4 regions of the Buttiauxella sp. BIGb0552 genome follow, and region 3 is predicted to be linked to each of the others. Evidence: predicted binding sites of a transcription regulator. Region 3 holds the regulator's gene; each other region holds the start of a gene.
The links. Region 3 encodes PurR, which represses purine synthesis genes. Its sites were predicted from a motif close to CANGCAAACGTTTGCNTG; they were not measured.
Positions count from the first base shown of each region.

Region 1 (3,193 bases), on a different contig from region 3:
GATCTCTGATGGACGTGGTAGGGCATCCTGGTATGAATCACCAGGTTATGGTGACTGAGGGCGTACTGGCAGAAGAGTGCTCGGCAATGTTAAGTGCTTTTTTTCGAGCCCGCCGTCTGGAGAAAAAGGCCCTAAAGGAAAAGGCCCGTAGCTCGGAGTAGCAAGTTCTACAGGGGCTACCGCCGGGTAAGCTTCGGCATATTTTTCTTCTTGTGCCACCTGCTTCTCTTTTTCAAGCAAATATCCCGCAAGACTAATGTGATACTTACGGATATTTTCTACATAGGCATACGCCTCATGGCCACGGGCGTAACCATAAGTAGTTTTGCTGTAATACTGTTTTTGACTCAGTAACGGTAGCCGAGTTTTGACATCCGCCCAACTGTCCGGGTTACCTTTCTGCTTCGCCGTAAGCTGACGGGCATCAAGCATGTGGGCATACCCCATGTTATATGCCGTCAGAGCAAACCAAATACGCTCTTCCTCTGGCACGCTATCAGGGACTTTTGACATCATATCTTTCAGATAACGACTCCCACCTTCAATGCTTTGCTCTGGGTCTAACCGGTCAGTAACACCGAGACTTTGCGCGGTATTTTTGGTCAGCATCATAAGCCCACGCACACCAGTTGGTGAGGTGGCCTGATCATCCCAGTGCGATTCCTGATACGAAATTGCCGCCAGCAAACGCCAGTCTATTTCAGTGGCATATTTTTCGAATAACGGCTGAAGCGTTGGTAGCACGGTATCAACCGCTTTTAGGAAGGTACGTGTATCTACGTAGTCAAAATCCCCAACGTGACCGAGATATTTCTCTTCAAGACGTGCAAAGGTGCCATCGCTATTAAGGCGGTTATAGAAATCGAGTAGAGCCGCGGAAAGGCTATCATCATTATCTAACGTGCTAAACCAGGTGACCGGCTGCTCGTCGGTCACATCCAGAGCGACAGCAAGCTGTGGATGGACGCGTTGGAAGGTGCTGATGGCAACAGAGTCTGCAATGGTAAAGGCAATCTCTCCATCAACCACTTTTTGCATCAGTTCAGTGCTGCTGTGTTGATCATCAACTCGCCAGCTTAAATCCGGGAATTTTTCTGCTTTCAGCTTGTTCAAGGCATTCAGTGAAGTTACGCCTGGCGACAGTACAAGCTGGTTATCTTTGACACCTGCCAGCGTTTTGGGGCGTGGGCTCCCGATGCGATAAACCATCTGCTGGGAAACTGAATAGTATGCCGGGCCGGCCTGGTAACGCTGACCGCGTTGCGCGTTATAGACCAGTCCTGCCGCAATCACATCGGCATCGTTATTATCAATGTCATCAAACAGTTCCTGGATATTCGGACGAACAGTGACTTCCAGCTTCACGCCAAGATAGTCAGCAAACTGCTGAGCCAACTCGTAATCAAGGCCTATTTTTTTGCCTTGATAAAGGGTGTAGGTCAGCGGTGACTCAATAGTACTGACGCGCAAAACCCCCCGCGATTGAATTGCGGCGATACGGTTTTCGGTTTGTCCGAACCAGGGTATGGAGGGCCAGAGCGCCACTGCCAGCAACACGGTTACGGCACCGATGAGCAGATAATTAATCTTAAATCTTTTCAAATAGTTAATCTTCTGCGGTGCGTCGAGTCTTCGCTAACAACAGGCTTCAAAAGTTGAGGTTATACAAAAAGGTGTGGCGCATTTTGCTTAACAAAACGCCACCGCGCAACTTATTCAACATTTCTGGCTGAATTTTAAGCAATGAAAAGTAATCCACTTATTTATACGCAAACGGTTTCGTCACGGCGATGGATTATCTATAATGGCGCCCGTTTTCCCCTTGCGCCCACTGAAGCGTCCCCCTGGCGTTTCGAAGACGAGAGATCTTTGATGATGGAAATTCTGCGTGGTTCGCCCGCTTTATCGGCATTTCGTATTAACAAATTACTGGCCCGCTTCAATGACGCCAACCTTCCGGTCAGCGACATTTATGCCGAGTATGTTCACTTTGCCGATCTCGACGCGCAGCTCGACTCTGATGAGCACGCCCGTCTGCAACGGTTGTTGAAATATGGTCCAACCCTTGCCGACCACGCCCCGACAGGCCACCTGATTCTGGTTACGCCGCGTCCTGGTACCATCTCACCCTGGTCCTCTAAAGCGACTGATATTGCCCATAATTGCGACCTGGCGAAAGTTAAGCGCCTGGAACGTGGCGTGGCATATTACGTCACTGCAAGCCAACTGACCGACGCACAGCGCCAGGACGTTGCCACATTGCTGCATGACCGCATGATGGAAAGCGTATTTGGTTCGCTTGATGATGCACAGCAGTTGTTCTCTCATCACACGCCTGCGCCGGTGCAAAGTGTTGACCTGCTCACACAAGGTCGCGAAGCACTGGTTGAAGCCAACATCCGTTTAGGGCTGGCTTTAGCAGAAGATGAAATCGACTACTTGCAGGATGCGTTCACCAAACTGGGGCGCAACCCGAACGACATCGAGCTGTATATGTTCGCGCAGGCTAACTCCGAACATTGCCGCCACAAAATTTTCAACGCCGACTGGATTATCGACGGCGTAGAGCAGCCTAAATCGCTGTTCAAAATGATTAAAAACACCTTCGAGAAAACGCCTGACTACGTGTTATCTGCCTATAAAGATAACGCCGCAGTGATGGAAGGCTCACAGGTAGGGCGCTTCTTTGCCGACCACGAAGCGGGCCGTTACGACTATCACCAGGAAGATGCGCACATCCTGATGAAAGTTGAAACCCACAACCACCCAACAGCCATTTCCCCATGGCCGGGTGCTGCGACCGGTTCCGGTGGCGAAATCCGTGATGAAGGTGCGACGGGCCGTGGTGCTAAACCGAAAGCGGGCCTGGTTGGTTTCTCCGTTTCAAACTTGCGTATCCCTGGTTTTGAACAGCCGTGGGAAGAAGATTTTGGCAAGCCGGACCGTATTGTTACCGCGCTGGACATCATGACTGACGGCCCTCTGGGTGGTGCGGCGTTTAACAACGAATTCGGTCGCCCGGCTCTGACTGGCTACTTCCGTACTTACGAAGAGAAAGTAAACAGCCATAACGGCGAAGAATTACGCGGTTACCACAAGCCAATCATGCTGGCGGGTGGCATCGGTAACATTCGTGCTGACCACGTTCAGAAAGGCGTAATTACCGTAGGCGCGAAACTTATCGTGCTCGGTG
Region 1 covers NZ_SODY01000004.1:28,437-31,629, forward strand. Annotated here, with positions in the region: gene tadA (tRNA adenosine(34) deaminase TadA) at 1-161, shown strand, start outside; gene mltF (membrane-bound lytic murein transglycosylase MltF) at 46-1,602, opposite strand; gene purL (phosphoribosylformylglycinamidine synthase) at 1,873-3,193, shown strand, end outside.
Region 1: purL (phosphoribosylformylglycinamidine synthase) is a predicted target of PurR. The motif match lies at 1,767-1,784, and genes of this name have one in related genera.

Region 2 (3,193 bases), on a different contig from region 3:
GGCACAAAGCCAAATGTTTGGCCTCGAAGAGTGTTTGCCGCTGACGCCAGATCGCTGGCTGAACGAAGGCGACACGGTGTCGGTAGGGAATGTGTCCCTCCAGGTTCTGCATTGCCCGGGCCATACACCTGGCCACGTTGTTTTCTTTGATGCTCAATCCCAGTTACTGATTTCCGGTGATGTGATTTTCAAAGGTGGAGTGGGGCGTAGCGATTTCCCGCAGGGCAATCATGCAGCACTCATCGACTCAATTAAACGTAAGCTATTGCCACTGGGCGATGGTGTGACGTTTATTCCCGGTCATGGGCCATTATCGACACTCGGTTACGAACGCCTGCACAACCCCTTCTTGCAAGACGAATTACCTGTCTGGTAAATCAGGCCGGAGAAATAGAAAGAGCCGCATTGCGCGGCTCTTTTTTTATCTATTCTGGCTTACAGTACAGCGACAATCGCTTCGCACAGTGGCGCCATGTTGTCTGGCGTCATACCTGCTACGTTTACTCGGCCGGATGCTACTGCATACACACCAAACTCTTCACGTAAACGCAGTACCTGCTCTTTAGTCAGGCCGCTGAACGAGAACATGCCGTTCTGGTTGATGATGAAGCTGAAGTCGCGATTAGCGCCTTTCTCTTGCAGGGTATTTACAAACAGGTGACGCATACGCTGAATACGTTGGCGCATGTCGGACAGCTCTTGTTCCCAAAGAGTACGCAGGGCATCGTTGCTAAGAATCGTTGCTACAACCGATGCACCGTGAGCTGGTGGGTTAGAGTAGTTCGCACGAATCACAGATTTCATCTGGCTGAATGCACGGTCAACGGTATCTGCATCAGCAGCAACCAGCGTACAGGCACCTACACGCTCATTGTAGAGGCCGAAGTTCTTAGAGTAGGAACTTGCCACAATCAGCTCTTGATGGCTTGCTGCGAAGATACGCAGGCCTTCTGCATCTTCTTCCAGACCACGGGCAAAGCCCTGGTATGCAAAGTCAAACAGCGGTAACCATCCTTTGGCCAGAGACATCTGTGCCAGGACTTTCCATTGCTCAGCTGTTGGGTCGATACCGGTCGGGTTATGGCAGCAACCGTGGAACAACACCACGTCGCCAGCTTGTGCAGCTTGCAGGCTGTTGACCAGGCCATCGAAATTCAGAGAGTGGTTCTGTGCATCGTAATAATCATACTCGCACACTTCCAGGCCAGCGGAGTTAAAGACGCTTTTGTGGTTCGGCCAGCTTGGGTTGCTCACCCACACACGTTTGGTTGTGGTGTTTTTAGCGAGGAAGTCAGCGGCAACACGCAGCGCGCCAGTACCACCAGGGGTTTGTGCCGTACGAGCGCGCTTGTTAGCACTCAGAGCATTGTTTTTCCCGAACAGCAATTCCTGGGTGCAGCTACCAAACTCTGGAATACCGTCGATGCCGAGGTAGTTCTTGGTGTTCTCATTTTCCAGCAGATACTGCTCCGCCTTCTTAACACAGGTTAAAACCGGAGTTTTACCCGTTTCATCTTTATAAACACCAATGCCGAGGTTAATTTTTGTCGGACGGTCATCGGCGCGAAACAGATCGGCCAAACCAAGAATTGGATCAGCTGGAGCAGCGGTAATGTTCTCAAACATGACGAGTTTCCATTGTGATATCGAGGGAGTAACGCTCTCAGGTTAACTGCTGTTTTAGCAAATGCCAACCGTTTGCAACAAAAAGAAACAGCCCCCGTCACAAGATAAGTTTTTCTACTTTTCAGGCATAAAAAAACAGGGCCGAAGCCCTGTTTTTAAATCATCCTTGCAACAACGTTGCCGGATAATTAGAACTGGTAAACGATACCAACTGCTGCGGTGTTGTCAGAAGCTACACCCAGTTTATTGTTGTCATCGATCTGGTTGATGATGTAATCAACATAGGTAGACATGTTTTTGTTGAAGTAGTAAGTAGCGCCTACTTCAATGTAGTTGATGTAAGTTTCGCTACCAATACCTTCGATATTTTTCGCTTTAGATTTGTAGTAAGCAACGGATGGACGCAGACCGAAATCGAACTGGTACTGAGCTACAACAGAGAAGTCTTGAGTTTTGTTAACAAAATTGTCGTTAACAACGGCTGCATTATGGGTTTCACCGTAAAGTGCTGCCAGGTAAATGTTGTTCGCATCGTACTTCAGACCAGTAGCCCACTGCTCAGCTTTCTGACCAAGGCCATCAGCTTCTTGACGATTCGTGCGATCTGCTGCGCCGTAACCACCAACAATACCGAAACCTTCGAAGTCATAGCTCAAAGAAGTTGCCCAGCCGTCACCGTTTGCACGGTTCACGTCAGTACGTTCGTTTTTGCCCAGATACTGAACGCCGAAGTTCAGGCCGTCAACCAGACCGAAGAAGTCGCTGTTACGGTATGTAGCCAAGCCACCTGTACGACCGGAGAAGAAGTTATCGCTTCCGCTGGTGTCGCCACCAAACTCTGGCAGCATATCGGTAACACCGATTGCGTCATAAACCAGACCGTAGTTACGACCGTAGTCGAAAGAGCCTGCATCACCGAATTTCAGACCAGCGAAGGCCAGACGGGTTTTGTTGCCATTCTGCGCGTCAGCACCTTCAGAGTTGTTACCCTGGAAGTTGTATTCCCACTGGCCGAAACCGGTCAGTTGGTCGTTGATTTTGGTTTCCCCTTTGAAGCCAAGACGTGCGTAGGTTTTGTCGCCGTTGGCTCCGTAGCTATTTGCACCATTGTCTTTAGAGAAATAATGCAGGCCTACCGCTTTACCGTATAAATCAACTTTGTTGCCGTCTTTGTTATAGATTTCTGCAGCGTTAGCTGCACCGGCTACCAGCAGAGCAGGGATTACCACTGCCAGAATATTGCGCTTCATCATTATTTATTACCCTCATTAGGTTTTTTTGTAACACCTGCCACTGCCGTCAATAATTCTATACGGAACTATTGATGAGAGTTTGGTGTCTTTCTGTATCTGTCAGGCATCTTTCCATCCATGAAACCGTTTCGCTAGTCTGAAAGTGCTACAAACATCGAGAGTGAGTTACAATAAGAAACTATGTGTAACTAAATGTGTATTTCATGGAACTTTGTGAACTAACTCAAACTTCTTAGCCGCTTCGTATGAAATTCGACCTTTCCATTCCTATATATATGAATTACTTATGTTTAATCCGTATAAGGAGAAACTTA
Region 2 covers NZ_SODY01000002.1:271,743-274,935, reverse strand. Annotated here, with positions in the region: gene EDF88_RS06110 (MBL fold metallo-hydrolase) at 1-376, shown strand, start outside; gene EDF88_RS06105 (amino acid aminotransferase) at 436-1,626, opposite strand; gene ompF (porin OmpF) at 1,815-2,879, opposite strand.
Region 2: EDF88_RS06105 (amino acid aminotransferase) is a predicted target of PurR. The motif match lies at 1,688-1,705, and genes of this name have one in related genera.

Region 3 (3,193 bases):
AAGGAACAGGCTCAGGCTCGCACTAACGGCGGAGGCATCGGTCTGTAAATCTTGCTGAATGGCAGCGAAAGCAGGCAGATACATGTCTGTGGCAAGGAAGCCCAGAACACTTAATCCAGCCAGCCAGATAAGAAATCCTTTTGATGGTTGCATAATTTTCTCTTGTTTTATCTTGCAGGTTGATCGCCGCGAGAGTGTACGGAGTGCAAATAGGCTTGTGAAACGCTAATATTTGTAGGTTGCGTTCAAAAATTTTGTGAGCAGAGAAATGTGGTCAGAATATTCGCTGGAAGTGATAGATGCGGTAGCGCGCAATGGCAGCTTCAGTGGTGCAGCACAAGAGCTGCACCGCGTTCCGTCAGCTATCAGCTATACGGTACGGCAACTTGAAGATTGGTTAGCGGTTCCGTTATTCGAACGTCGCCATCGGGATGTTGAATTAACCCCCGCAGGCGTCTTTTTCCTGAAAGAAGGCCGCTCTGTTATCAAAAAAATGATGACGACACGGCAGCAGTGTCAACAGATCGCAAATGGATGGCGCGGGCACCTGGCTATCGCAGTTGATAACATCGTTAAACCTGAACGAACGCGTCAGTTGGTGTTGGATTTTTATCGTCATTTTCCGGATATCGAACTGCGTATATTCCAGGAAGTGTTTAACGGCGTGTGGGATGCGCTGGCTGATGGGCGAGTTGAAGTCGCGATTGGTGCGACACAAGCTATTCCTGTCGGGGGGCGTTATGCGTTCCGCGATATGGGGACGTTGAGTTGGCGCTGTGTGGTGTCATCAAATCACCCACTGGCACAGCAGGGCGGAACCTTAAGTGATGATGATCTGCGAGCCTGGCCGTCGTTAGTACTGGAAGATACCTCCCGTTCGCTACCGAAGCGTATTACCTGGCTTTTGGATAACCAGCGTCGAGTTGTGGTTCCAGACTGGGAATCTGGCTCTGATTGTCTTAGCGCGGGTTTATGTATTGGTATGGTGCCATTGCATATAGCAAAGCCGTGGTTGGCTTCAGGGCAGTGGAGTGAGCTGACGCTCGATAACCCGTTCCCGGACGCGGCATGTTGCCTGACATGGCGGCAAAATGATGCTTCGCCAGCTCTGGCCTGGCTGCTGGAGTATTTAGGGGATAGTGAGACGATGAATCAGGAGTGGTTGCAGGAGCCTGCTTAGACAGGCTCCATTGACTATTTTAGCGGCGGTAATCGCGGAATGGGCCATCAGCCACAGAACGGCGTTCAATCAGGCGCGGATGTACTTCAATTGATTGCGACTCTTCGCGTTTATTGACGATTCTATCCAGCAGCATATTGAAAGCTGTTTCACCCAGCGAGTCCTTCGGCTGGTGAATGGTGGTCAATGCCGGTGTGAAATAACGAGCGTTACGCACGTTGTCATAACCGATAATGGAAATATCCTGCGGTACGCGTAAACCCATTTCATCAGCAGCACAAATTGCGCCCATCGCCATAATGTCGCCGCCGCAGAATACTGCGGTAGGGCGCTGAGACTGACCGATAATCTGCTGCATGGCGCGGTAGCCTGACTCAGGTTCAAAGTCACCTTGCACAATCCAGTTCTCAGGAATAGCGATCCCAGCTTCTTCCAGCGCCTTCATAAAACCAGCATGGCGGCCGCCACCGGTATTACGCTCCATTTGGCCAGGGATTGCACCAATTTCGCGGTGACCACGTTCAATCAAATAACGTCCAGCCAGATAGCCACCGTGGAAGGCATTATCGACAACGGAGTCGGTGAAATCTGCGCGGGCTTCGCCCCAGTCCATCACAACCATTGGGATGTGACGATACTCTTCAAGCATAGTCAGTAATGATTCCGGATATTCAGAGCACATCACCAGCAGCCCATCGACGCGCTTTTGCGCCATCATGGATAAATAGGCGCGCTGTTTTTCGAAATTATTGTGCGCATTACCCAAAATCAGGGTGTAGCCTTTTTCAAAGCAGCTATTTTCGACAGCTTCGATTATCTCGGCAAAATAGGGTGCTTCGCTAGAAGTGGCTAGCAAACCAATCGTTTTGGTGTGATTAACTTTCAAGCTACGCGCGACGGCGCTCGGCGAATAGTGCAATTGTTTGATTGCCGCCCAGACCGCGTTACGTGTTTCTTCCGCCACAAAACGGGTCTTGTTAATCACATGTGATACGGTTGTGGTGGAAACGTTTGCGAGCTTCGCTACGTCCTTGATTGTCGCCATTAAATTTCACTCCGGGCCATATCGTAAACCCCTGATAACCAATGTGTTAAACGTTTGCGTACGCCAACTCCTGAGGCAACGTTAAGGTTGCAGGTATGCCGGGATTGCGACATAAAACGGGAGGAGGGCGTTGAGTAGATGGTACGCAATAAATTAGCGTGGGATTTTGGCCTATCCAGGAGAAAAGTGAAAGAGGGAAAAGCGATATCAGGTTAAAACCAGGGGGATTTTTATGTCTGATTGTGGGAAAATCAAGCCGACACACCGATTGTAGGGTAATAAAAGGAGTTTGCTAATGAGTACCGATCTGAAATTTTCAATCATGACCACGGTTGTTGTTTTGGCACTGATTGTGTGTGGCGCGTTAACCGCCGTACTGCACTGATACATCGCTCTGATTAAAATGGGCCGCAATCGCGGCCCATATATTTTAGGTTTTATGCTGCCAGATTCTTAGCAACAAACTCCCAGTTCACCAACGCCCAGAAATGCTCAAGATAGCCAGCACGAGCATTGCGGTAGTCGATGTAGTACGCATGTTCCCACACATCCACAGTCAATAACGGTGTTGCCGCTGTTGTTAGTGGGGTACCCGCGTTTGAGGTAGAGACAATCGCCAGAGCGCCATCTTCTTGTTTGACAAGCCAGGTCCAGCCAGCGCCAAAGTTTTTAATAGCTGCATCAGTGAACTGCTGTTTAAACTCAGCAAAGCTACCAAACGACTTATTAATGGCTTCCAGAAGCTCTCCAGTTGGTTCACCGCCAGCATTTGGTGCCAGGCAATTCCAGTAGAAGGTGTGGTTCCAAACCTGTGCTGCGTTGTTAAACACGCCGCCTTCGGAAGTACGAACGATCTCTTCGAGATTTTTACCTTCAAACGCAGTGCCCTTAACCAGATTGTTCAGGTTAGTGACATAGGTTTGATGGTGTTTACCGTAATGGTATTCCAGAGTTTCGGCGGAGATATG
Region 3 covers NZ_SODY01000001.1:187,328-190,520, forward strand. Annotated here, with positions in the region: gene punC (purine nucleoside transporter PunC) at 1-153, opposite strand, end outside; gene punR (DNA-binding transcriptional activator PunR) at 269-1,180, shown strand; gene purR (HTH-type transcriptional repressor PurR) at 1,200-2,225, opposite strand; gene EDF88_RS00860 (YnhF family membrane protein) at 2,521-2,610, shown strand; gene sodB (superoxide dismutase [Fe]) at 2,663-3,193, opposite strand, start outside.

Region 4 (3,193 bases), on a different contig from region 3:
CTATCCCGAGCAGGCAACCGCGCTCATTGAACGCTGGATGCCTGAAACGGAACGCTATTCAAACGCCTGATGGTTTAGCCAAAGATTGGCAGCATCAAATACATCTTGATGACCAGCGCGTTGACGATATCAATAAAGAACGCGCCGACCATCGGCACCACCAGGAATGCCATATGTGACGGGCCAAAACGCTCGGTAATCGCCTGCATATTGGCGATCGCCGTTGGTGTTGCCCCCAGGCCAAAACCACAATGCCCCGCAGCCAGAACCGCCGCATCGTAGTTTTTCCCCATCAAACGGTAAGTCACGAAAATCGCATACAACGCCATAAAGATGGTTTGTACGGTCAAAATTGCCAGCATCGGCAACGCCAGCGAAGCCAGTTCCCACAGCTTGAGGCTCATAAGCGCCATGGCGAGGAACAGCGACAAACAGACGTTCCCTAACACGGAAACCGCACGTTCAAATACCCGATAGAAACCGAGCAGTGACATGGTGTTGCTGAGAATAACCCCAACAAATAACACGCAAACGAATGTCGGCAATTCAAAGCTGGTGCCTTGTATGAGATGGCCGACAAACTTACCAACCGTAAGGCAGATAGCAATCATCGCGATGGTTTCAATCAACACCATAGAGGTGATCATGCGCCCGACCGCAGGTTTCTCAAAAGCGGTTGGGTCAATGCTATCTTCAGGTGTGCCATCAGGTGTAGATGAGTGTTTGACCAGATATCGTGCCACTGGCCCGCCAATCAAACCGCCCAGCACCAGACCAAAGGTTGCGCATGCCATAGCAACTTCGGTGGCATTCTGGAAACCATAACGCTCGGTGAACAGCTTACTCCAGGCTGCACCTGTGCCATGCCCGCCCGATAACGTAATAGAACCCGCCAGTAATCCCATTAACGGATCAAGACCTAACAGGCTCGCCATACCGATACCAATGGCGTTTTGCATCACCAGCAAACCCACCACCACAATCAGAAAAATACCGACAACTTTGCCACCCGCTCGCAAGCTGGACAGGTTGGCATTCAGGCCGATTGTGGCAAAGAAGGCGAGCATCAAAGGATCTTTGAGGCTCATATCAAATTCAAATTCCCAACCGACACTTTTTTTGAGTACCAGCAAGGCAAGGGCGATTAAGAGTCCACCCGCTACGGGTTCAGGGATAGTGTATTTTTTTAATAGCGGTATGGTGTGGACCATTTTTCGGCCCAGTAATAACACGAGAGTCGCAGCAACAAGGGTAGAAAGGGTGTCGAGATAAAACATAGAAGTGCTCCTGTTTGCGCATATTTCTCACAGACGCTTTTAATTTATCCTTCACTGGAATTTCAGGTTCTAGAAAAGTCAGCTGCTGGATTTTAACCAAAAAACAGTCGAAAGTTATATAAAAAGCTCGGTATATACACTTTTTATCTTAGGAAACACCCTTAGCAAACGTTTGCTTTTGGCCTTTAGTCCGCTAAAATCACCGTTTTTTCGGCAGGGGATAATTTCTAATGTCTGTTAATGCTGTTGAGTCTGAAGGTGCGCAACCGATTGCCCACACTAGTACCAGTGAGTTGATTTACCGCCTCGAGGACCGTCCACCTCTCCCACAAACGCTGTTCGCTGCTGGCCAGCATTTATTAGCAATGTTTGTTGCGGTGATCACACCTGCGATGTTGATTTGCCAGGCTCTGGGACTTCCAGCAGAAGATACCCAACACATTATCAGTATGTCCCTGTTCGCATCAGGTGTGGCATCAATTATCCAGATTAAAGCGTGGGGCCCGGTAGGCTCTGGGCTTCTGTCTATTCAAGGCACCAGTTTTAATTTTGTCGCACCGCTGATTATGGGTGGCATGGCATTAAAGAATGGCGGGGCTGATGTTCCGACCATGATGGCTGCACTTTTTGGCACCTTAATGCTCGCAAGCTGCACCGAGATGCTTTTATCACGCTTCCTTCACCTTGCTCGTCGCATTATCACGCCGCTGGTTTCTGGTGTAGTTGTGATGATTATAGGTCTGTCCTTGATTCAGGTTGGCCTGACATCTATTGGCGGTGGCTATGGTGCAATGAGTGACCATACATTTGGCGCACCGAAAAATCTGCTGCTGGCAGGTGCAGTATTAGTGGTCATCATTCTTCTGAATCGCCAGCGCAACCCGTACTTGCGCGTGGCTTCGCTGGTTATCGCCATGGCAGTAGGTTACGCGCTGGCATGGGCAATGGGCATGCTGCCTGATGTTGCGCCATCAACCAATACTGACCTGATCATGGTGCCAACACCGCTTTACTACGGCCTGGGCATTGACTGGAACCTACTGATTCCGCTGATGCTGATCTTTATGGTGACCTCCCTTGAAACCATTGGCGATATTACGGCGACATCTGACGTCTCTGAGCAACCGGTTTCTGGGCCATTGTATATGAAGCGCCTGAAAGGCGGCGTGCTGGCTAATGGCCTGAACTCTTGTGTTTCAGCCGTATTCAACACCTTCCCTAACTCTTGCTTTGGACAGAACAATGGCGTTATTCAGCTTACGGGTGTGGCCAGCCGTTATGTTGGATTTGTCGTTGCGCTGATGCTGATTTTATTGGGCCTATTCCCGGCAGTAAGTGGGTTTGTACAACACATTCCTGAGCCAGTTTTAGGCGGCGCAACTATCGTAATGTTCGGCACGATCGCAGCATCAGGTGTGCGTATTGTCTCCCGTGAGCCACTGAATCGCCGCGCAATTATGATTATTGCACTGTCACTCGCGGTTGGTATGGGTGTCTCTCAGCAGCCACTTATTCTCCAGTTCGCCCCTGACTGGCTGAAAACCTTGCTCTCATCTGGCATTGCTGCCGGTGGTATTACCGCTATCGTTTTAAACCTGATTTTCCCACCTGAAAAAAATTGATGTACTTCACGCGCTGGTTATTTGTTAGCGCCAGCGCGTGTTATCCCTCCTGACAATCCCATCCTTGAGCTATAACGGTAAATGGGGCATAACACCCTTACCGAAACTTCATGGGATGGAAGACAATGAAATTTCTAGGAAAGCTGATCACAGCTTTATTGGTTGTCATAATAGTGGCACTTATAGCCGCTTATTTATTACTTCAAACTCGTTGGGGAGCATCCCAGATCAGTAGTTGGGTCAATGAGAAGAGTGATTACAATTTCTCTTTTGAAGTGATCGACCACAAGTGGG
Region 4 covers NZ_SODY01000010.1:97,740-100,932, forward strand. Annotated here, with positions in the region: gene recG (ATP-dependent DNA helicase RecG) at 1-70, shown strand, start outside; gene gltS (sodium/glutamate symporter) at 75-1,277, opposite strand; gene EDF88_RS23455 (uracil-xanthine permease family protein) at 1,508-2,899, shown strand; gene EDF88_RS23460 (AsmA family protein) at 3,025-3,193, shown strand, end outside.
Region 4: gltS (sodium/glutamate symporter) is a predicted target of PurR. The motif match lies at 1,439-1,456, and genes of this name have one in related genera.